One region of the Pseudoalteromonas sp. MMG022 genome, then DNA from elsewhere that is predicted to be linked to it. Evidence: predicted binding sites of a transcription regulator. Region 1 holds the regulator's gene; each other region holds the start of a gene.
What was found. The regulator sigma-54, encoded in region 1, starts transcription at its own class of promoters, with help from an activator protein. The targets are predictions, from matches to a motif close to GTTGGCACGNNNNTNGNNT.
Positions count from the first base shown of each region.

Region 1 (6,263 bases):
CGCTGGAAATCCGTTATGATGTTGCTAATCGTACTTTGGTCATCAAAGGCAATGCCTCTATCAACCAGTCTGGACAGATTATTCAAGCTCAGTCAATCACCTACGACATGGACAAACAACTGATCAGTGCTGAGCGAGGTGAACAGGATAACGCTCGAGTACACACCATTCTTGTACCTGAGAAGAAATCAAAAAAACCAGACCAAGGTAAGTAATTATGAGCGTATTGACCGCAACGGCTCTGGCAAAGAGCTACAAGGGCAGACAAGTTGTCAAAAACGTTAGCCTAAGCGTAGAAGCGGGTAGCATAGTCGGTTTACTCGGTCCAAATGGTGCTGGAAAAACAACGAGCTTTTACATGATTGTTGGCCTTGTTCCAAGTGACCATGGCACGGTTTGTATTAACGATCATGATATTACGCTATTGCCTATGCATAACCGAGCCCGCCTTGGTATAGGTTATTTACCGCAGGAATCATCTATTTTTAGAAAGCTAACAGTGTACCAAAACTTGATGGCAATTCTAGAAACGAGGAACTCACTAAACAAAGAAGCCCGAGAGCAGGTTTTAAACGAGTTATTGGATGAGTTCAACATCCAGCATATTCGTGACAGTTTAGGTATGGCTTTATCTGGAGGTGAGCGCCGTCGTGTTGAAATTGCTCGCGCTTTAGCCGCAAATCCAAAATTTATCCTCCTAGATGAGCCTTTTGCTGGTGTTGATCCCATTTCAGTGTTAGATATAAAGAAAATAATCGAACATTTAAAAAATAGAGGTATCGGTGTACTTATTACCGATCACAATGTTCGAGAAACCCTTGATGTATGTGAAAAAGCCTACATAGTATCACATGGTGAACTGATCGCATCTGGGACGCCTGAACATGTTTTGGCGGATCAAACAGTAAGAGATGTCTACCTTGGTGAACAATTCAGGCTATAGTTAATATACGCTTGGTCACAACAATAAAATAGAGAATAAGAAGGATTGTTAAAGGTACATGAGGCAATCGTTACAGCTGCGCATGGGGCAGCAACTTACCATGACACCGCAATTACAGCAGGCCATTCGTTTGCTGCAATTGAGTACGCTGGATCTACAACAAGAAATTCAAGAAGCGCTGGATAGCAACCCCCTTCTTGAAATAGAAGAGTCTGATTCCGATTCTGAGCTTGATAGTGATGCTCAAGAAAAAAATGGTAAAGATAATAGCCAGGACGATGCAAGCCAAGATCAGGACACCTATGAAGCAGAGGCCGTTAGCGACTATGAAATGGACTCTGATGCGGCGCTGAGCAAAGATACCGTCAGCGATGAATTGGCCATGGATGTTACTTGGGATGAGTACATGAGTGCCGCCCCTGCAGCCAGCAGCGGCCCTATGCCTGAAGACGAAACCGTTTATCAAGGCGAAACCACTGAAACCCTTCATGAATACTTAATGTGGCAACTTGAGCTCACTCCTTTTAGTCCAACGGATCATGGCATCGCTGTCGCAATCGTAGAGGCAATTGATGATAACGGTACTCTGACACTGAGCACCGAAGATATTCTAGAGAGCCTTAATGACGGCAATACTGAAGAGCTTATTGAACTTGATGAAGTAGAAGCAGTACTAAAGCGTATTCAATTGTTCGACCCAGTCGGTATTGGTGCACGCAGTTTGCAAGAGTGTCTCTGCATTCAGTTAAACCAATTTGACCCAAAAACAACACCTTGGCTCCAAGAAACCAAAATGATACTCAACGAGCACATTGATCTTTTAGCGAGCCGAGATTATCGCACCTTGATGAAAAAGACCAAGCTCAAGGAAACTGAGCTCAAAGAAATTATGACGTTGATTCATTCGCTCAATCCAAAACCCGCAGCGAGTATTATTCGGGAAGAGTCAGAATATGTAATCCCAGATGTATCAGTTAAAAAAGTCAAAGGTCGCTGGGTTGTTGAGTTAAATCCCGATTGTATGCCAAAAATCAGAGTGAATGATCACTACGCGGCAATGTCACGCTCAGTGAAATCCAGCACAGACAGTCAGTTTATACGCTCACATCTTCAAGAAGCTAAATGGTTCATTAAAAGCTTAGAAAGCAGAAATGAAACTTTAATGAAAGTTACTAATTGCATTGTGCAACAACAACAGGCATTCTTTGAACATGGCCCTGAAGCAATGCGGCCTATGGTGTTAAATGATGTAGCTGAAATGGTAGAGATGCACGAGTCAACCATCTCTCGAGTTACGACTCAAAAGTATATGCATACACCTAGGGGCATTTTTGAGTTGAAATACTTCTTCTCAAGCCATGTGAGTACAGAAAACGGAGGAGAGTGTTCATCCACTGCGATTCGAGCACTTATCAAAAAGCTAGTAGCTGCAGAAAATACCGCGAAACCATTAAGCGATAGTAAAATAGCAGATATCCTAGCAGAGCAAGGAATAAAGGTGGCCCGACGCACCATAGCCAAATATCGGGAGTCGTTAGCCATTCCACCGTCCAATCAGCGTAAGAGCTTGATTTAGACGTAATACCAAAGAAGGAAAATGCTTATGCAACTAAATTTAACTGGTCGTCATGTAGAAATCACTGATTCATTAAGAGACTATGTAACCAACAAGTTTGCGAAGCTGGAAAGGCATTTTGATCACATCAACAATGTACATGTGATCTTAGATGTTGAAAAGCTGGTCCAAAAGGCCGAAGCCACTTTACACGTCAATGGTGGAGAGTTATTTGCATCAACGGAACATCAAGATATGTATGCTGCGATCGATGGCCTTATCGATAAGTTAGATCGCCAAGTAATTAAACACAAAGAGAAGCTTACTCGACACTAATCATGAAATTAAGCTCACTTATCAATAAGGACTGCAGTAAAGCTGCGGTCCTTTTTAATAGCAAAAAACGGGTTCTCGAATACATCAGTGAGTTAGCGCATGAACAACTCCCAGAGCTAAGCCAACATGACATACTAAATGCATTGATGAGCCGAGAAAAATTGGGGAGTACTGGTATTGGTAAGGGCATCGCAATCCCTCATGGCCGAATCGAGGGTATCGACGAAGTTACCGCTATGTTACTCGTAAATCAGCAAGGAATCCCTTTCGATGCCATTGATAACCGTCCCGTCGATATATTTCTCGCACTGATAGTCCCAGATGGTGATAATCAACAGCACTTGAAAACCCTTGCAGCCATTGCCGAAAAGCTAAATAATAAAGAATTCTGTAAACAACTGCGCAATGCTGGCAATGATGAGGAACTTTATGCCATTATTGCTTCAGCAGACTAGGTTACCAAAGGGAGCATAATGGAACTAATCATCATTAGCGGTCGTTCCGGTTCTGGAAAATCCGTTGCCTTACGTGTACTCGAAGATTTGGGGTATTACTGTGTTGATAACATTCCTGTTAATCTACTGCCCTCACTAGTGCGCAGCGTATCTGACAATTACGATAAAATAGCCGTCAGTATTGATGTACGCAACCTGCCAAAAGAGCAACAAGACTTTAATGATATACTTGAGTACTTACCGGGTTTTGCAAACCCAATGTTGTTTTACCTTGATAGTGACGACAATACACTCATCAGACGCTTTTCCGAAACTCGCCGCCTGCATCCGCTATCAATACATGATCTGCCCTTAGATTTAGCAATAAAAGCAGAAAAAAAACTACTTGATGTACTCACCACTCGTGCAGATGTCCTGATAGACACCACAGATTTGAGTGTTCACCAACTCGCAGAAACCATTCGAGAGCGAATTTTAGGTAAGAAAGATAAACAACTTATCGTTACATTTCAATCATTTGGGTTTAAGCATGGCATACCTAAAGAGGCTGACTTTGTTTTTGACGCACGCTTTTTGCCAAACCCTCATTGGGAACCCGAGCTCAAGCCATTGACCGGTTTAGATCAACCCGTAAAAGACTACTTGGCAAGTCACAGCATTGTGCAAAAATTTACATGGCAAATTCAAACTTTCGTGCAAACTTGGCTACCCCACCTTGAGCGCAACAACCGTAGTTATTTAACCATCGCTATCGGTTGTACAGGTGGACAACATCGCTCTGTCTATCTAGCACAAACCATTGGTGAGAGCTTTGCACGTACGCACCCAAACATTAAAATCCGCCATAGAGAACAAGATACCTGATATTATGCGTTGTGAAGATACTTTCTTAATTCAGAATAAATGTGGATTACATGCCAGAGCCGCGTCAGTACTCGCACAGTTAGCAGTGAAGTTCGATGCACAAATTACTCTATACCAAGATGATAAATCTGCCGATGGCAACAGTGTGCTTGCATTGCTACTACTAGAAAGTAGCCAAGGCAAAGAGGTTAAAGTCGTTTGTGACGGACCAGATGCGCAGGGAGCACTTCAAGCGATTGGTGAGCTAATTGCCCAAAAGTTTCATGAGCAAGAATAAGTTAGCAGGCTTATACTCTATATAAAAACCACTTAGATACTTGGTAAGCAGGCAGAATTTACGTTAAACTCTTAGGCAATGAGTTGTGCCTGACTTTCTCTGTCATACCTTAGCTGGCTCTTCAGCTTCTCCTTAAGGCACTGCGTTAAAATAACAACAGTATTTGAAGGAAGCCTATGCCTGAAGCCCTTGAACAAGACTATACACTGCAACAACTGCAACAAGTAACGCAGGCTTTAAATAGTGGACAGTTTGTTCAAGTCAGACGCATTTTGGCTGAAACTGCACCGTGTGATACTGCACTACTGCTAGAGTCCTCTCCACACAAGGTTCGTCGCCAACTTTGGCAACTGGTCGACCCAGATATTCAAGGTGATGTACTAGAAGAGCTATCGGAAGATGTTCGTCTTAGTATCATCGTCCAGATGGAACCTGAGCTCATCGCCGCCGCCACCGAAGATATGGATGACGATGACCTTGGGGAAGTACTGAGAAGCTTGCCTGAAACCGTCTACCAAGATGTGGTCGGTGCGATGGATGCCCAAGATAGAGAGCGTGCAACTCAAGCTCTATCTTATCAGGAGCGCTCAGCCGGTGCCTTGATGAACACCGATACCGTTACCATTCGTCCAGACGTCTCGTTAGATGTGGTGCTAAGATACCTAAGGCTCAGAGGCGAACTGCCAGATGGTACCGACGATCTCTATGTGGTTGATAAAGACAACTGCTTTATTGGTGCTTTATCACTTAACAGCTTGCTGACAAACTCACCAGATCAGCTGGTCCGTGATTTGATGGACACTGATAAAGAATCTATTCCTATCACCATGGAAGAAAAAGAAGTGGCACAACTATTTGAACGCCACAATTGGATTTCTGCTGCTGTAGTTGACGATAATGCGCATTTGTTAGGTCGTATCACCATTGACGATATCGTTGATGTTATTCGTGAAGATGCCGAGCACAGCCTGATGAGCATGGCTGGTCTTGATGATGAAGAAGATACCTTCGCACCGGTGTTCAAAAGTTCGAAACGTCGTTCTATCTGGTTGGGGATCAACTTACTTACGGCTCTTTTAGCGGCTTTTGTTGCCAGCTTCTTTGAAAGTACCCTCGATATTCTGCCATTTTTGGCAGTACTCAATGGAATAGTTCCTAGTATGGGTGGCGTCGCTGGGAGTCAAACATTAACTTTGGTTATTCGCGGTATTGCCTTAGGCCATATTAACCAAACTAACCAACGATTTATTCTCGGTAAAGAGCTGGCCATCGGCGCGCTCAATGGTGTGTTATGGTCTATTCTCATTGCTGGCGTCGTTGCCTTGTGGCAGTGGGATTTTGTGTTGGGTGCTGTAATTGCTTTCGCTATGTTTATGAATTTACTCGCGGCTGGTATTGCAGGTGCGAGTATTCCTATTATTTTAAAACGCATGAACATTGACCCAGCATTAGCAGGGAGTGTGGTATTGACTACCGTCACAGATATTGTGGGCATTTTCGCCTTCTTAGGTACAGCGACCTGGTTCTTAATTTAGTCAGATATGGGGGCATCTACCCCCTTATCTACCTTTTAGGCTCCCGCCACTTGCATCGAGTCAATTAAAATCGACCCCGTTTGGACGCTGCCTCGATATTCAATGTCTCCACCGATTGCTTGAATGCCTTTGAACATGTCTGCCAAATTACCCGCTATGGTGATCTCACTGACAGGGTATTGGATTTGGCCATTCTCAACCCAGAACCCAGAAGCACCTCGGGAGTAATCGCCTGTGACGGTGCTTACTCCTTGCCCCATCAGCTCAGTGACCAACAACCCAGTTCCCATGGTTTTTA
Region 1 covers NZ_JAKFZQ010000004.1:101,602-107,864, reverse strand. The annotation lists gene lptA (lipopolysaccharide transport periplasmic protein LptA) at 1-215, shown strand, start outside; gene lptB (LPS export ABC transporter ATP-binding protein) at 218-943, shown strand; gene L1070_RS04925 (RNA polymerase factor sigma-54) at 1,002-2,519, shown strand; gene hpf (ribosome hibernation promoting factor) at 2,547-2,834, shown strand; gene ptsN (PTS IIA-like nitrogen regulatory protein PtsN) at 2,837-3,289, shown strand; gene rapZ (RNase adapter RapZ) at 3,308-4,153, shown strand; gene L1070_RS04905 (HPr family phosphocarrier protein) at 4,158-4,430, shown strand; gene mgtE (magnesium transporter) at 4,607-5,965, shown strand; gene pmbA (metalloprotease PmbA) at 6,001-6,263, opposite strand, start outside.

Region 2 (6,263 bases), on a different contig from region 1:
AAGGTGTGGAGATTGGTAAACAGCAAGGACATGATGATGCAAAACCGCTTATAGAAGAAAAGTTACAAACTTTAACCCTTATTGTCAATGAACTACATGAACCGTTGCGACTGGTTGATGAGCGTTGCGAAAAGCAACTTGTAGAGCTTGCCAATTTATTGGCGCAAGCGGTCATTTTCCGGGAAGTAGAGCTGGATCCCAACATCGTACTGCTGGCTTTGAAGAAGGCTATGGATGCGTTACCTATTTCGGAGCAAACGGTTAAAATTCATCTGCATCCAGATGACTTAGAGCTGGTAAAAGAGGCATATGGTGAGGAACAGCTTGCACAACAGCATTGGCATCTATTACCTGAGCCTACATTACATCGTGGTGATGTAGAGGTTAAAACTTCTCAATCTTCAATCGATATGACGCTGAAAACAAGAATCAAAGAAATCTTGGACGATTTTTTGCATGGTAGTGGTATCCAGTCGTAATTTTTGGCTACCTCATGAGTGTTGAAAGTCCTTTAGCTGAACGTTTATCACAATATAAAAAACATATACATCAATTTGCTGTGCCCGTTGCAGGTAGTTTAACCAGAGTTGTCGGGTTAACACTCGAGGCAAAAGGGCTCAGTGCGCCTGTGGGTAGCCACTGCAAAATAGAAACAACCCGAGGCCTTGTGGATGCTGAAGTGGTTGGCTTTAACGATGATACACTTTATTTAATGCCTAACGATCATATTTCAGGTGTACTTCCTGGTGCGCGCGTAATACCTCAACTAAAAGAAACCGGATTGCCCGTGGGGATGAGCTTACTTGGACGTGTGGTGGATGGTCTAGGCAGGCCATTAGATGGATTGGGACCCATCAACGCTGAACATACTTTGAAATTTGCGCAAAACTCGATAAACCCGCTTGCAAGGCGGCCGATTAGTCAGCCTATGGACGTGGGAGTACGAGCCATAAACTCCATCATAACTGTTGGGCAAGGTCAACGTATGGGTTTGTTTGCAGGAAGTGGTGTGGGTAAATCTGTTTTGCTAGGTATGATGACTCGTGGAAGCGAAGCCGATGTCATTGTTGTTGGTTTGGTGGGTGAGCGTGGACGGGAAGTTAAAGAGTTTATTGATGAAATATTGGGTGTTGAGGGACGTAAACGTGCAGTTGTTGTAGCAGCACCAGCCGATGCTTCGCCACTAATGCGTTTGAAAGGGTGTGAAAGTGCGGTCACTATTGCGGAGTATTTTCGCGATCAAGGGCTCAACGTATTGTTACTTTTAGACTCTGTTACTCGTTATGCCATGGCTCAGCGTGAGATAGCGTTAGCGGTAGGTGAACCGCCCGCGACGAAAGGTTATCCACCATCAGTGTTTGCAAAACTACCGGCTTTGGTTGAAAGAGCGGGTAACGGCGGTGAAGGTCAAGGTTCTATAACCGCATTTTTCACGGTATTAAGTGAAGGTGATGATATGCAGGATCCGATAGCGGACTCAGCGCGGGCTATCTTGGATGGGCACATTGTGTTATCTCGGGACTTAGCCGATAGTGGTCATTACCCTGCGATTGACATAGAAAAGTCTATTAGTCGTGTTATGCCGCAAGTGGTTTCCGATAGCCATTTGCAACAGGCACGAGTGCTTAAGCAAGTGTATGCGATGTATCAACAGAACAAGGATATGATCACACTTGGGGCGTATCAAAAAGGCAGTGATCCTATGCTCGATCAAGCCATCAATATGATGCCCACAGTGAATGCATTTTTACAGCAAGGTATGAAAGAAGTACTCAATTATGATCAGTGCTTACAAGAACTTGCGAAGTTATTGGGACAAGAATAATGGCAGCAGATAAACTTAACTTACTGTACAAGCTTGAGTCCGAAAAAGAAGAGTCTTTGCGTGTAAACTATATGCAGGCTCAACATCACCTAAACGATAACCAGCAAAAGCTTGCTGGTTTGAATGATTTTCGTCTCGAATACAGTCAACAGCTCCACCTCAAAGCTAAACAAGGCTTAACCAGCAGTGGTCTCATTCAATATCAAGCTTTTATAAAAAAAATAGAAGATGCAATGCAGCAGCAGGCCAAAACAGTTAATACAGCCAAGCAAGTTGTAGAACAGCGAAAAAAACTGTGGTTGGCGCAGCAAGTTAAGGCGAAAGCAATCGAAAAACTCATTGAGAAAAAGCAACTACAGCTGCAAAAACAGCGTGACAAAGCAGAGCAGAAAATGTTGGATGAATTTGCTACCAATCAATTTATGCGCCGTAGGGCCTAAGCTAGAAATAGTGAGTCTTAGTGATGGCAAAGCTGCCCAACTGAGCGCGATGTCCTCACAAAAATAAAAGTGGCCTGAGTTTTGCTTTTAAACTTATAGTGATGTATCCGCGGCTGTTAATTGCCGCTTTGGCAGGTAAAAATATGCTTAATGTAACTATTAATAACTCAGTTAAAACTAGCGTGGATGCTGGTGCTGCGGAATATACGAATACTCAAGAAGATAGCGCGAGTGAAGAGCTGAGCTTTTTGGCAACTTTCACACAGTTGCGCGATGCCGATACCAGGCAACACGGTGGCAATTCTGACACCAGTAAAGAGACAGACAGCTCAGCCATTACGCATGATGAGCAGCAGGTAGAGACCGAGCATAAAACGGGAGCTAAGCCCCTATCAGAAAATGAATTAGATACAGATCAAACTGACGATGGCGAGCATGATGGAGAGGTGGTATCTGAATCATCGGAAACTGATAGAGCAGTGAATGTGCTTGCTGACTCTGAGCAAGCAAATAACCAGAAAAACCAGCGTTCAGCTGATGATCTCCTTGCTCAAATAAATGCTGCCAATCAGCAAAAAACAGCTGTGACTCAATATCAGGCTGAGAAGCCCGACGCGCAAGCACAGTTGACTGCAAAAACAACGAATGATGCGTTGAAGTCAGGGCTACAAATCAGCAAACCTGACGTTAAACCTCAGTTAGCTGAAGAACCTGTTGATAAAATTGTTATTCCCCCTGGGTTTCGAGTAATGTCCGAAGGTGAGAAAAGTGCTGAGCATCAAGGCAGCTCTCAATCCACTGAAGGTAAAGGAAGCACTCTTTCTGAGCTGGCAGAATCAAAAGCGAAGCAAAACCCAACTGGTGAATTAGCATCACAAAAACAGAGCTTAACTGATGGGCAAGAAAAAGTCAGTGAGCCTGCTGTGAAACCAGAAAAACCGTTGTTACAAGAGCACATAGAGGCGACCGATGATGTAGAGCAAGTCACTGCACAGCTAAAAGAGCAAAGTACTACGACTAAAATAATGCCAACAACGGTGCAAGAACACACTAGCTTGGCTGAGCACAAACAAAACACTCCAAACCTTAAGAAAAGTGAATTAGCGCAAGAGGTCAGTGATATAGCTAAGCAAATCGGTGCCAAAGTTACTCAAGACGGTAGCGGTCGAGAAATTCAAGTTCCAGCAGAGCTTAAAGCAACACTAGAGCAGCAATTAGCACTATTGTCACCTAAAGAAAGAAGCGCCCTACAGCAGGGGCTACAGCAACTTAGTAATCAAGGCAAAGCATCCCCGCTAGTTGAACAAGCGTTACAGCAATTAAAAGAGCTTGACGAAGGCCTGATGGCGGTGACGAAACAAGCAGTTCGTAGCGAAGTTACGGTTGCTGCGAGTGCTGCCATGGCAAATAAGCAAAGTTACTCTTACAACAGTACCAAAGTCGATAAAGATATGATAAAGCAAGACATGAAAGAGTCGCTCAAGGCCATGAACTCAGTTGATGGAGGAAATTTTAATTCTGACATTAAGCGAGAAGCATTGAGCGCGGTACAGTTGGCTCAAGTGATGCCAACCCCTCAGGTTGAACAGCTCTTTAAAGCGATTGTAACACCTGCTCAGACCAACCCGCTATCTTCGCAATTTAGCGAACTAGCCCAGTATTTTGAACAGTTGGATGCTGCGCCTCAGAGCACACAAACGCAACAGCTCAACGCTACCTCTCACAAAGTACAAGTTGATGCGCAAATGCTACAAGCGGTAAATATTGCTCGTAATGATGCTGCAAAAATTTTGCAAGAAAAAGTGTCAATGATGCTGAATCTTAACAATCAAGAAGCTGAAATCAGACTTGACCCACGTGAGCTTGGTAGTATGCAGATCAGAATACGTACTGATGCAGAGCAAGCACAGGTAAACTTTGTGGTACAAAATCAGCAAGCGAAAGACTTGCTTGAGCAATCTATGCCAAAACTCAGAGAAATGTTAGCTGAACAAGGCATTGAGTTGGGGCAAAGTAATATTGAGCAAGGCGGTGAAGGGCAGCAGGAACAAATGTTGGGTTCAAATGAGCAGGGCCAAGCACATTCAACGTCAGCAGAACAATCCGAGCAGGATGAAAACATGACATCACGTGCAAACGGTGCTCTAAACGATGGTTCTTCAATAGATTATTACGCCTAACTACTGCTATTATATAGAAATAGACCGTGAGCTAATTGGCTTTTATAAGGATTAACAATGGCAGAAGATACCGACTTAGAAATAGAAGAAGCGGGTGGCAATAAGAAAAAGATTATCATCATTGCGGCCGTTGCAGTAGTGGTATTGGTTGCAGCTGGTATTTGGTTTCTGACCTCTTCGGAAGATGCGCCAGTTGAGACGTTGGCAGAAGAAGAAACAGCCCAGCAAGTGACAGCCAGTTCATCGTCGGCAAAAACAGGTAGCGCGCTTTATGTCGCTATGCCAAGGCCATTTGTATTTAACGTGCCAGGGGCAAGTAGAGACCGCATTGTGCAAATTAAAGTGCAGTTACTGGTGCGTGGAGATATCAACGAAGAAATTGCTAAGAAGCATATTCCTTTGATAGAAGGCACGTTGTTGAGCGTCTTTTCGACAACGACAGCGGATGAACTAAGTACAAGTGCAGGGAAAGAATCATTACGTTTGTCAGCAGTGGACAAAGTACAAGAAGCAATGGAAGGGGTTGAGGGCAGTAAAGTCATTGAACGTGTACTATTCACCGGCTTTGTAATGCAGTGAGGTCTTAAGTGAGTGATTTATTATCCCAAGACGAAATTGATGCGCTACTTCATGGTGTTGATGATGTCGAAGAGGAAGAAATAAGCGAAGGTGATGACGGGGAGTCAACGGCGTTACAGTATGACTTTTCATCACAGGACCGCATTGTTCGTGGTCGTATGCCGACCCTTGAAATTGTTAACGAACGCTTTGCTCGCCATATGCGCATTAGCCTGTTCAATATGATGCGTCGCACAGCCGAAGTATCAATTAATGGCGTACAAATGCTAAAGTTTGGTGAGTATATTCATACCTTATTTGTTCCAACTAGCTTAAATATGGTGCGCTTTAGACCGTTAAAGGGAACTGGCCTGATCACCATGGAAGCGCGCCTAGTGTTCATTCTGGTAGATAACTTCTTTGGTGGGGATGGTCGCTATCATGCAAAAATTGAAGGTCGCGAATTTACGCCTACCGAACGCCGAATAGTGCAAATGCTGTTAAAAATAATCTTCGAAGATTATAAAGAGGCTTGGGCTCCCGTGATGGATGTTTCGTTTGAGTACCTTGACTCTGAGGTTAACCCAGCGATGGCAAATATCGTGAGTCCTACAGAGGTTGTGGTAATCAGCTCTTTCCATATTGAGCTTGATGGTGGTGGGGGGGACTTTCATATTTCACTTCCTTACTCAATGCTGGAACCGATCCGTGAACTGTTAGACGCTGGTGTACAGTCGGATACTGAAGATACTGATTTGCGTTGGAGTAAAGCTTTACGCGATGAAATTATGGATGTGGAAGTTGAGCTATCGACGCAATTACTTGAGATAGATTTGACCCTAGAGCAAATTATGGGGTTAAAAGCGGGTGATGTTATTCCTGTAGAAATGCCGGAATATATCACTGTATTTATCGAAGAGTTGCCCACATTCAGAGCGAAGATGGGGCGTTCAAGAGATAATGTCGCATTACAAATTAGCGAAAAAATTAAACGTCCAGAATCCGTTAAATCTGAACTACATGTGTTCACAAAAGGTGGCAAGAAGCTTGACTCAGATGCTGAGCTTGCGGAGTTGGAAGAAGACTTACATCTTTCAGAAGGTGTGGACTTAGATTGGTAAGAATTGATTATATAAAGGTTTTGATAGTATGAGCGATGATCAAGATACAATGGACGAATGGGCGGCAGCACTCGCCGAGGCAGAAGAAAATGAAAATGTCTCCAGCGAGCCTGAGGTGGCTGAGCTGGATGAACTAAAA
Region 2 covers NZ_JAKFZQ010000003.1:212,316-218,578, forward strand. The annotation lists gene fliH (flagellar assembly protein FliH) at 1-479, shown strand, start outside; gene fliI (flagellar protein export ATPase FliI) at 494-1,825, shown strand; gene fliJ (flagellar export protein FliJ) at 1,825-2,265, shown strand; gene L1070_RS04195 (flagellar hook-length control protein FliK) at 2,409-4,445, shown strand; gene fliL (flagellar basal body-associated protein FliL) at 4,503-5,024, shown strand; gene fliM (flagellar motor switch protein FliM) at 5,033-6,124, shown strand; gene fliN (flagellar motor switch protein FliN) at 6,153-6,263, shown strand, end outside.
Region 2: the regulator sigma-54 is predicted to act here: its motif matches at 2,334-2,352, upstream of L1070_RS04195 (flagellar hook-length control protein FliK).

Region 3 (6,263 bases), on a different contig from region 1:
AAACCAATCAAGTGTTACTGCTCGCCCAACAAAGCATGGTGAATATTGATGAGCAAGGCGCTCATATTGCCCAGCTTGTTCGTCAGCAAAGTCACGCCACGCAACAAGCACTCAGTGATGCTGGTGAGATCAACAACTTGGCAGAACACACACTCAGCTCAGCGGTGTCCACTGAAGGCGACGCTAGGAAACTGGCCAATATGGCACAACATCTACAATCTGCCATGAGTCAATTTAAGACCTAGCAACTGTTACTCACACAGTGGCCTAGGTTCAAACTCACTGACGCGTATTGGCAGCTGAACCACTCGGCCACATCCCGGTGGAGCCTGCTTACCCGTTAGAGTATTTACAAACGCCCAGCGTATTCCCTTGGGGCGGTTATCAGCAATCGCTTGCGGGTTAAGAGGTTTTAAATAACGAATATATAACTCCAACGCACCATTACCACCGGTTAACCCAGTGGACTTATTGTCATCTCGGCCAATCCAAGTAACGGTGACCGTGTTGTGGTCAAAACCTGCAAACCAGCTATCTCGCAAGTCATTACTAGTACCCGTTTTACCCGCTAATTGAATCGAAGGGAAATGCTGATTAAGACGCTTTGCGGTGCCCTCTTTGGTGACCTTTTTAAGGCCAAACTTCGTCATATAGCTCGCCTCGGGTGTAAAGCGCTCGCGGCTAAATACATCATGCTCGTACAAAACCTTTCCGGTGGCGTTAGTCATGGCTGAAATGGTCGTTAACTGTCGGTACTGCCCGTTGGCAGCCAAGGTCGTATACATTTGCGCCACGTCATAGCTAGACAGCTCTAGCGCTCCAAGTAATAAAGAGGGGTATTGGTTAATCCGCTCTGCCACACCTAGTTTTTGCAACGTCGATGCGACATTATGTACGCCTAAATCAAGCCCTAAGTTAACCGCAGGGATATTAATGCTATTACTAAACGCTTGATACAGAGGTAATGTACCACGGTATTTTCGGTCAAAGTTTTCTGGACGCCACACATCTCCCGATTCATCGGTCACTTGCAAAGGCCCATCTTCCACTAAGGTTCCTAGGTTGTATGTCGGCTGTTCTAATGCCGTTAAGTACACCGCAGGTTTCACCAAAGAGCCAATGTTACGCTTTGTATCCAGCACACGGTTGAAACCGCTAAAGCGCATATCTCGCCCTGCAACCAGTGCCGACACCCCTCCCTTCTCAACGTTGACTGAAATCATTGCTGTTTCTAGCTTTGACGTATCAAATCGCCTTTCGAGATACGGTAGACCTCGCTCCACCGCATTTTCCATAGCAGCTTGTTTTTGTAGATCAAAGTAAGTGAAGATACGCACGCCCGCATTGATTATTTCTTGATTGGTTAGCAAAGTTTTAAGCTCTCTGTCGACCAACTCTAGATAGCCTGGGTAGCTCTGTTGACGGCTTTTGTCCAAAGGCTGAATTTTTATCGGCCGCACCAAAGCCTGACGTAGTTCATTGGTTGAAATATAGCCTTGTTCTGCAAGTAGGCGTAGCACCAAATCACGGCGCTCGCGAACACGCTCAGGGTAGCGTCTGGGATTGTAATATGAAGGCCCTTTAACGATGGCCACCAGCATAGCAATCTGATCAAACTCCAATTCATCCACTGGCTTGGCAAAATAAAACTCAGCCGCCAGTCCCATGCCATGAACCCCTTGATTATAAGCCTGCCCCATAAACACTTCGTTGAGATAAGCTTCTAAAATTTCGTCTTTGCTATATCGATAGTCCAATATTAAAGCAATAAATGCTTCGTTCACTTTTCGTACTAGAGAACGTTCACGACTTAAATAGAAATTTTTTGCCAATTGCTGGGTCAACGTACTTCCGCCTTGTACCGTACGCCCAGCTTTTAGATTGGTATACAACGCTCGTAGAATAGACCATGCAGAAACACCATGGTGGTCGTAAAACTCACGGTCTTCCACCACTAACAACGCCTGTTTAAGAATATTTGGGAATTTTTCGAGCGGTAGAAACTCTCTATCCTGTTTTGATTCATTACCAATACGCGCTATTTGAACTGGCTCTAAACGTGCCAGCTCAATACGTCGCCCACCTTTATCAACAATACTGGCAAGGCGTTTTCCTGCAAAATTAAGGGTAAAGATCTGACCTTCTTCAACACCATTGTAAAATTCAAATGCACGGCGGTAGATTTTTATCGTCCGCCCTTGAATTATGTACTGACCTGTACGGCTAAGATGGTTAACTTGCGAATAATTTAAGCGCTTTAGCTCCCAGATCACCTCCTGTTCAGACAAAAATTGTTCAGGATAGAAGTTCATAGCGCGAGCATATACTTGAACAGGCAGTTGCCATTTGCTGCCTTCAAACTGTCGGGTAATTTTTGAATCTAGATAAATAATATAAAAGCTGACTAACACTACTATGGCCAGCGTACCTTTCCATAATAAGCGCCAACAGGTTGCCAACGTGCGTTGCCTAAAGCGACCCAATGTCGAGCTCGGCGGTGCTTTTTTCGCTTTGCCCCTAGTGTTTTTTGCGCGTGTGGATTTAGATGTGGTACGTGTGGATTTAGTGTTTGTCTTCGTTGCGTTGTTATTCTTTTTATCTACCATACCACTTATATAAACTTCAAAATTAAATATGCCAGAGCATAGAGTACCCTAGATTAACCAAGCCTGAAAGAGCGAACGGACCACAATGGGTCCGTTCGACGTGATAACGGTCGACGTGATAACGGTCGACGTGATTTCGATGAATTAACTATTGCCACGCACAGAGACAAATTCTGGGTACGCATCAATGCCACAATCATGCTGATCCATACCGTTAATTTCTTCTTCCTCGCCAACACGGATCCCCATGGTATTTTTCAACAGAGCCCATACCAAGTAAGACACAATAAATACAAACCCGAGAATACATACCAAGCCGATAAACTGATTCACAAACGTTGCATCGCCGTTTGACAATGGCACCAACATCACACCTAACATGCCACATGTACCGTGAACAGAAATCGCACCTACTGGGTCATCAATTTTAGCTTTGTCTAAAAATACGATACTAAACACGACCAATGAGCCACCCAAGGCACCTAATAGACACGCTAATAAAGGTGTTGGAGATGCAGGTTCCGCAGTGATTACCACAAGACCTGCCAGTGCACCATTGAGTACCATAGTTAAATCAGCTTTACCCCACAACGCTTTACACACAAGTAGTGCAGCTATCGCCCCCGTTGCTGCAGCAGCATTAGTGTTAAGTAAAATTTGACTCACAGCAACGGCATTTGCTTTATCTGCCAAGAACAATTGCGAGCCACCATTAAAGCCAAACCACCCCATCCATAGAATAAATGTACCTAATGTTGCCAACGGCATGTTAGAACCAGGAATAGGATAAATCTCCCCGTTCTTCCCATATTTACCTTTACGAGCACCCAGTAATAGTACACCGGCTAACGCTGCCGCTGCACCAGCACCATGCACAATCGCAGAGCCTGCAAAATCTACAAAGCCAAGCTTAGATAAGAAGCCACCGCCCCACGTCCAAAACCCCTCAATAGGATAAATAAACCCAGTTAACACCACAGTAAATGCTAAAAATGCCCACAACTTCATACGCTCAGCTACGGCACCAGAAACTATCGACATTGCTGTAGCGACGAATACTACTTGGAAGAAAAAGTCAGATTCTAAGGCATGATCCGCATCCGCAGACGCTTCACCAATCAACGCACCAAAGCTTGGTACTATCCCACCTTCAGTGTTGCCAACATACATGATGTTGTACCCTACGAGTAAAAACATGGTACAAGCGATGGCATAAAGCGTAATGTTTTTAGTGAGTATCTCTGTGGTATTTTTTGAGCGGACTAAACCCGCTTCTAGCATGGCAAAACCTGCTGCCATCCACATCACCAACACACCAGAAATTAAAAAGTAAAATGTATTCAAAGAGAATTTTAGTTCTATGATTGCGTTTTCCATCTTCGGCCTCTCAAATAGCGTCTTCGTCTAACTCGCCGGTACGGATCCGCACGATTTGGTCTAAGTCATATACAAATATTTTACCGTCACCAATTTTACCGGTGCTGGCAGCTTTAGTCAGTGTATCTACCACACGCTGTGTGTTTTCACTGCGAGTTGCTATTTCTAGCTTTATTTTTGGAATAAAATCGACTTGATATTCAGCGCCACGATACAGTTCTGTATGACCTCGTTGGCGGCCAAAACCTTTTACATCTACGACTGTCATACCCTCTACGCCCAAATCAGCTAGCGCTTCGCGAACTTCATCCAATTTAAATGGTTTTATTATTGCACTTATCATTTTCATTGTTGGTCCCCTTAGGACAGGTTTATCCTGATTACTTAGCTAATCCAACCTTCGTGCCACAAAGTTAAAATGAATAATTTCAAATAATTAGATGATTACCATCGGCGATTTCTGTATAATTTCGCACCAATTGGGTGCAATATTGCGCGTCATGCTCATTACTGGTGCAAATGTAAAAATGTAGCTGTTATGGGCTCGTCAGCGATTTGCTGACTATGCATAATGCACTTACAGTTTCACTCGGGGTTCACCAGTCGTCCCACCATTGGGGGCATTCGACTCATACCCTTTGAAAACTGGAACAAAAGCAATTTTAATGGGAATAAATTATCGTTCGGGGAAATGTATGAACTTAACCAAATTGTTGGTTGTGTGCACCATAGTAATAAGCTTTGGTAGCAACGCAGCTGAGCACCAACGTAAGATTGATATTGATAGTAAAGTTGTTACCAACCACAAAGCGACCATTAATGGTGAGCGTATAAACTACAGCGTCGCCTCTGGCACACAGCCTGTTTGGAATGAACAGGGTGAACCCACCGCTACCTTGTATTACAACTACTACAAAAAAGACAAAGTAGACGATTTAAGTAAACGCCCACTGCTTATTTCATTCAATGGTGGACCCGGTTCTGCGTCGGTTTGGATGCACATTGCCTATACAGGCCCACGCGTTTTAAAAATCGATGACGAAGGGTATCCTGTTCAGCCTTATGGCATGAAAGACAACCCTTACTCTGTACTTGATGTTGCAGATATTGTGTTTGTGAATCCTGTAAACACGGGGTACTCTCGCGTGCTGCCTGACAAAGATGGCAAAATGCCCAGCAAAGAAGAACAACAAAAGCAATTCTTTGGCGTCAATGCTGATATTAAATATCTCGCCAGCTGGATCAACACCTTTGTCACCCGTAATGGCCGCTCACTATCACCTAAATTTTTAATTGGTGAAAGTTATGGCACCACCCGAGTATCAGGCCTTGCTAAAGAGTTACAGTCAGCGCATTGGTGGTTCTTAAATGGTGTGGTGTTAGTTTCTCCAACGGATATTGGTATCAACCGAGATGGGCCTGTGAAAGCCGCCAACCGTTTACCTTATTTCGCAGCAACTGCGTGGCATCACAAAGTATTACCAGCACACTTACAACAAAAAGACTTACTTGAGTTATTGTCAGAAGTTGAAGCCTTCACTTTAAATCAGTACTTACCGGCCTTAGCAAAAGGCGCATTTATCTCAGAACAAGATAAACAATCCATTGCCGAACGTGTGGCACTGTATAGCGGCCTGTCAAAACAATTTGTATTACAAAACAATCTGGATGTTAGCGATGATGCGTTCTGGAAAGAACTGCTGCGAGATCAAGGCTACATTTTAGGTCGTTTAGACTCTCGTTATTTAGGTATCGACAAACGTGACGCTGGTGACTCGCCAGACTACTTCCCTGAGTTAAGCGCTTGGTTGCACGCCTTTACACCATCAATCAATCACTATATTCGTGAAGAGCTGAACTACAAAACCGATGTGCAATACAACATGCTGGCCAATGTTCATCCGTGGGATCGCACTAATAACCATACCGGCGAACAACTGCGTGCTGCTATGGCAGAAAACCCTTATTTGAACGTATTGGTTCAAGCGGGTTACTATGATGGTGCAACCAACTATTTTGACGCCAAGTACACCATGTGGCAGCTAGACCCAAGTGGTAAAATGCGTGACCGTTTAAGCTTCAAAGGCTACCGTTCTGGTCATATGATGTATCTTAGACATGAAGATCTAAAAGCTTCAAACGATGACCTGCGAGAATTTATTCTTGAATCATTAACGAGCCAAACGCGCTCAGCGAAGTACAAATAACATTTGGCGGGTAGCAAAAGCTACCCGCTTCTTTTTAACAAACTCGTCTAACCATTGTGACTTATTCACCAGC
Region 3 covers NZ_JAKFZQ010000010.1:83,547-89,809, reverse strand. The annotation lists gene L1070_RS11140 (methyl-accepting chemotaxis protein) at 1-245, shown strand, start outside; gene mrcB (penicillin-binding protein 1B) at 252-2,606, opposite strand; gene L1070_RS11130 (ammonium transporter) at 2,751-3,983, opposite strand; gene L1070_RS11125 (P-II family nitrogen regulator) at 3,994-4,332, opposite strand; gene L1070_RS11120 (carboxypeptidase) at 4,679-6,190, shown strand.
Region 3: the regulator sigma-54 is predicted to act here: its motif matches at 4,375-4,393, upstream of L1070_RS11125 (P-II family nitrogen regulator).

Region 4 (6,263 bases), on a different contig from region 1:
CCAACTCCGCATTACAGGCATCGACGCTAGTTGGCAAAAAAGCATTACTCGAATCAGATACGATTAATATTGGCGCAGATCAACTTGCTAAGGGCTCGGTTATTACAACAGAACCTGTTGAAAATCTGAGCATTAGCATCTACGACGAGAAAAACCAATTGGTTAGAACCATGGATATGGGTAGTCGTACCGCTGGAGCATTAAGGTTCGAGTGGGATGGTAAAAACCAAGATGGCACTATGATGCCAGATGGTGAGTACACAGTTAAAGCAGAAGGCAGAGCGAATGGTCAATTTACCAGCTTGCCGATAGCAACATTTAAAAACATAGATAGTGTAAATGTGAATGGTGCTAATGGCATCATAATCAACACGTCTTCTGGCGCGGTGAAACTCACTGATGTCGCAGAAATCGCATAACTATCGTTAGTCACAGAATTAACCTTACAGTACAAGAGGTGAGAGTATGAGTTTCAATATTGCATTAACAGGTTTAGCGGCCGCGCAAAAAGATTTAGATGTGACCGCAAATAACATTGCAAACGTAAACACCACAGGTTTTAAAGAGTCACGAGCCGAGTTTGCTGACGTATATGCCGCATCAGTATTCAGTTCTGCGAAGACTAAAGCTGGTGATGGTGCACAAACAACCATGGTTGCCCAGCAGTTTCACCAAGGTTCGCTGAAGTTCACCAATAATTCATTGGATTTGGCCATTACAGGTGAAGGCTACTTTGCAATGAGTGAAGAATTTGGCTCTCAGGATTACACTTTTACTCGCGCAGGTGCGTTTAAGTTAAACCGTGATAATTTCATTGTTGATGCGCAGGGTAACTTTTTACAAGGTTTCCCGGTTGATGCATCAACAGGTGACACAACCTCAGTAAGTCTAAGTACCTCTACCGCGTTACAGATCCCGGATGCTTCGGGCTCTCCACGCGCAACGTCAACGATTTACTCATCATTTAATGTTGACTCTCGTGAACAAGTGCCAACGATTCCATTTGACCCAACGGAAGGCGCTTCGTTTAACTCGTCAACGTCGACCACGGTATATGATTCTTTGGGTGAACCACATGTCATGCAGCTGTTCTTCAGAAAGTCCGCTGCCAATACGTGGGAGGTGTTTGGGACATTGGATGGTACGCAATTTGATAATACGGGTACAGCGGGTGCAGGCACACCAATCACAACATTTGGTTTTGATGCCAGTGGTTTACCATCAACAACAGACGGTACTGCCAATACAGGCTCTACGTTTGACCCGTTAACCCTAACAGGTGCTAACCTCTCTGGTATGCTTTCAAATGGTGCGACATTCCCAAATGACGTTACGATGAACTGGCGAGACGAGGCGAACACGACAAACAAGCTGCCAACACAATATGCAAGCCGCTTTGAAGTGAAGGCACTTGAGCAGGATGGTGCAACAGTTGGTCGTTTATCAAGTATCGACATTGGGTCTGATGGTAAGATCATCGCGGCCTATAGTAACGGTGATTCAACTTACTTAGGCCAAGTGGCAATGGTACGTTTTTCCAACTCACAAGGCTTATCACCTGTTGGTAACACTGCTTGGAAGAAAAGTTTAACATCAGGTGAGCCTATTGCGGGTGAGCCTGCGTCAGGAACCTTGGGCAGTATCAGTTCATCGTCACTTGAGCAGTCAAACGTTAACTTAACAAATGAGCTGGTGGATTTGATCAGCGCTCAGCGTAATTTTCAGGCGAACTCGCGTGCGCTAGAAGTGAATTCAACACTACAACAAGCCATCCTACAGATCCGATAATATCAAACCTACTGAAAAGGCCGCTACATGCGGCTTTTTTATTACTGCTCATTTCTCAAAATAACTGTCATTTATTTGTTGGCACCATTATTGCTTTATCTAACCAGATGAATTTAACAATAGGGTTAGTGATATGGATAAAGTGCTTTATATCGCTATGTCAGGCGCTAAGCAAAACTTACGTGGTGTCGCTGTAAAAGCAAACAACCTTGCCAATGCCAATACCATAGGTTTCAAGGCCGACTTTGCGCAAGCTCGTTCTATGCAAGCGTTTGGTGAAGGGTTACCTACGCGAGTTTTCGCGATGCAGGAAAGGCCTGGCACAAACTTAGTGTCTGGGCCTATTGTTGAAACAGCACGTGACCTAGACATATCTGTAACGCAGGAGTCTTGGCTTAGTGTGGTTGATGAGGCGGGTAATGAGGCTTATACCAAAGTGGGCAGCCTTAACATTCGTGCCGATGGTGCATTAATCACAAGTCACGGACGTCAAGTTATTGGCGAGGGCGGTCCAATTATTTTGCCTATCCCTATTGATAAGGTGATTTTTAGCGACGATGGCTCTGTGCAAGTGCGCCCGCAAGGTGCTCCTGCCAACTTTATGGAAGTGGTCGATCGACTCAAAATCATTGATGCAGACAACAGTCAGCTTGAAAAGGGCAATGATGGTCTATTTCGCCCCAAAGAAGATGCCCTCGTAAATGGGTTATGTGGGTTTTGTGATATTTCACCCACAGCACGCGTTATGAGTGGCACATTGGAGCGCTCTAATGTTAATCCAGTTCATGAAATGATTGATTTGATTAACCATCAGCGCCAATTCGAAATGCAAATGAAACTAATGAAAACCGCAGAAGAGATGGATGAACGCCATGTTTCTCTGTTGCGTATAGTCTAACCAAGTGAGGTAGATATTATGAACCCAGCATTATGGATCAGTAAAACAGGCTTAGATGCACAGCAGACAGACATCGCCGTTATTTCCAACAACCTTGCAAACGCCAGTACGGTTGGATACAAAAAAAGCCGCGCTATTTTTGAAGATTTACTTTATCAAAATATCAATCAACCAGGTGGTCGCTCGTCACAAGATACTGAGTTACCCTCAGGTTTGATGTTAGGTGCCGGTTCGAAGGTTGTCGCGAACCAAAAGAATTTCTCTCAGGGTAATCTACTGAGCACTGAAAATTCATTGGATTGGATGATACAGGGCCCAGGCTTTTTCGAAATTCAATTGCCAGATGGTACAACCGCCTATTCACGTAATGGTCAGTTTACGACGGATGAAGAAGGTCGTGTTGTAACATCGGGGGCAGGTTTTCCTGTGCAGCCAGAAATGAACGTACCCGACGATGCGCAATCAATAACGGTGTCTCAAGATGGAGAGGTTTCGGTAGCCATTTCCGGACAAGCCGAGAACGTGGTGATTGGTCAATTAGTGATAAGTGATTTTATCAATCCGTCTGGTTTAGAGCCTATGGGGCAAAACCTGTATACAGAGACTGCGGTAAGTGGTGCTCCTGTACAAGGCAATCCAGGTGTTGATGGGTTAGGTACGATAGTACAAGGTGCGTTAGAGACATCCAACGTAAACGTTACCGAAGAGCTAGTAAACCTTATCGAAACTCAACGGGTATATGAAATGAACTCGAAAGTAATTAAGTCAGTTGATGAAATGCTTAGTTACATCAATCAACAGTTATAAGCATTAGGGGGCTGTATGCGTGATCTTAGCTTATTTATTATAGCGACTGCTTTACTTTCAGGGTGTGTATCAACACAAAATAGTGATGTGGTAAGAGATGACCCATATTATGCACCTATGTATCCTGAGCAGGATGCGGAGCCTATCGTTGCAACGGGCTCTTTGTTTAATCAGCATCGTGCCAATGATCTGTACTCTGACAAAAAAGCATTGAGAACCGGTGACATTATTACGGTTGTGCTGCGAGAGTCTACGCAAGCGTCAAAAGCGGCAAACAGCCAAATGGATAAAGAATCAGAGATAGAGCTGGACCCTATTATTGGGCTAGGTGGGGCTGCAGTGAATATTGGCAGAGAAAGCATTCAGTTTGGAATGGAGTCAGAGTCTTCATTTCAGGGTGACAGTCAAGCCAATCAATCTAACAGCTTATTCGGTAATATATCAGTGAATGTGATGCGCGTATTGCCAAACGGGAATTTAGTGATCCGTGGTGAGAAGTGGTTAACACTTAACACTGGAGAAGAGTTTATTCGCCTTGAAGGCTTAGTTAGAGCCGCAGATGTTAAAGCGGATAACACTGTCGAGTCGAATCGTATCGCCAATGCCAGAATCCAGTATTCAGGCAAAGGTCAACAGCAAGAAACGCAAAGTCCCGGGTGGTTGGCGCGCTTCTTCATGAGCACATTAATGCCATTTTAGGGGTAAAGACGATGAGATTGTTTCTTGTAATATGCGTTTTGTTTGGCAGTTTGTTCGCTCAGGACACATATGCTGAGCGTATAAAAGATGTCAGCATGGTCGAAGGTGTTAGGGCCAACCAATTGGTCGGTTATGGTTTGGTTGTTGGTCTGCCTGGTACGGGTGAACAAAGCCGTTTTACAGAACAAAGTTTTAAAGCCATGTTGAGCAGCTTTGGTATCACCATGCCTGCGAGTCTAAAACCGAAAATTAAGAATGTCGCAGCGGTGGCGGTGCACGCAGACTTACCAGCGTTTGTAAAACCGGGCCAGCAAATTGACGTGACAGTTTCATCAATAGGTAGTGCAGGAAGCCTACGCGGTGGCACACTGTTACAAACCTTCTTAAAAGGTGTTGATGGTAATGTATATGCCATTGCTCAAGGTAGCTTGATAGTCGGAGGCCTTGGCGCTGAAGGTCTAGATGGTAGTCGTGTTGTAATCAATACCCCAACGGTTGGCAGAGTACCAAATGGCGCAACGGTAGAGCGCGCAGTAAAGAGTCCCTTTACACAAGGTGACCATATTACTTTTAATCTAAATAGCCCAGATTTCACAACCGCCAAGCGTTTAGCGGATACGATTAATGAATTAGTAGGCCCTAATAGTGCTAAACCTATGGATGCAGCATCTGTAAGAGTAATCGCACCTCGTGATCCTTCACAGCGTGTAGCCTATTTATCGACCTTGGAAAACTTAGAGTTCAAACCTGCTGACACCAATGCCAAAATCATTGTTAACTCGCGCACAGGTACCATAGTGATAGGCAAAAATGTCAAGCTACAACCAGCGGCGATCACTCATGGTGGATTAACAGTAACCATTGCTGAGCAGCAAAATGTGTCTCAACCCCAAGCGTTGTCTGAAGGTGAAACCGCTGTTACTCAGCAGAGCATCATCGATATCGATTCTGACGATTCTAGAGCATTTGTTTTTGACCCAGGTGTGAGCCTCGATGATTTGGTGCGGGCAATAAATCAGGTTGGAGCTGCACCTGGCGACTTAATGGCGATTTTAGAAGCACTTAAAGAAGCCGGTGCAATTAATGGTCAATTAGTCGTCATATAAAGTTTTATTTTTAATCAAACAGTTAGCCTCGAAATATCGAGGCTTTTTTTTGGCTCGCTTTTTGCATTTGTTTAACTATGAATTTTTATTTTGTGTCGTTGAGCAGATGAATACCAATCAGTTAGACAAGCAGAACTTTTTTGATTTGGGGAACCTAGATTCTCTACGTCAGGATGCTTTAAAAAGTGCTTCAGATCAAAAGGCATCGAATGAAGCGTTAAAAAAGGCTGCCCAACAGTTTGAATCCATTTTTACGCAGATGCTGCTAAAGAGTATGCGTAAAGCCAACGAAGTATTAGAAGACAAAGACAGTCCATTTAATTCAAGCAGCGTGAAGTTCTTTGAAGAAATGCATGACCAGCAACTATCAATTGAGCTCTCAGGCAATGGCAGCCTTGGTTTGGCAGACTTGATAGTGCAACAACTATCGCCAAATAGTGAAGGCTATACCCCTGCTTCTGTATTACGTACAAATGCTGAGTTGCAAAGTGACAAAATCGCAAGTGGTCAAGCTCCATTGAGTGTGACTACAGATGCTGTTGAAAAGAGTAATAAAACCGGGCAAGACACGCCACAAGATAGCTTTGATGATCCCGCATCGTTTATTACCGCAATGTGGGACCATGCAAAAGAAGCTGCACAAAAAATAGGTCTAAATCCAGCGGTTATGATCGCTCAAGCTGCGCTTGAAACTGGTTGGGGCAAGCACGTGATAGCCAAACAAGATGGCTCTAGCAGTTTTAATTTATTCAACATCAAGTCCGATAAGTCCTGGCAGGGCGAAAGCGCCAGAAAGTTGACTTTGGAATTTGAACAAGGTTTGCCAGTGCAAAAACAAGCAAACTTCAGAGCGTATGATTCTGTTAAAGAGAGTATTAATGATTACATCGAGTTTTTACAAAGTAACCCTCGTTATGAAGAGGCACTGAAGAAAGTGAAACAACCAGCTCAGTACTTGGATGCGT
Region 4 covers NZ_JAKFZQ010000003.1:161,264-167,526, forward strand. The annotation lists gene L1070_RS03935 (flagellar hook assembly protein FlgD) at 1-419, shown strand, start outside; gene flgE (flagellar hook protein FlgE) at 466-1,788, shown strand; gene L1070_RS03945 (flagellar basal body rod protein FlgF) at 1,922-2,686, shown strand; gene flgG (flagellar basal-body rod protein FlgG) at 2,705-3,493, shown strand; gene flgH (flagellar basal body L-ring protein FlgH) at 3,509-4,192, shown strand; gene L1070_RS03960 (flagellar basal body P-ring protein FlgI) at 4,204-5,298, shown strand; gene flgJ (flagellar assembly peptidoglycan hydrolase FlgJ) at 5,405-6,263, shown strand, end outside.
Region 4: the regulator sigma-54 is predicted to act here: its motif matches at 1,866-1,884, upstream of L1070_RS03945 (flagellar basal body rod protein FlgF).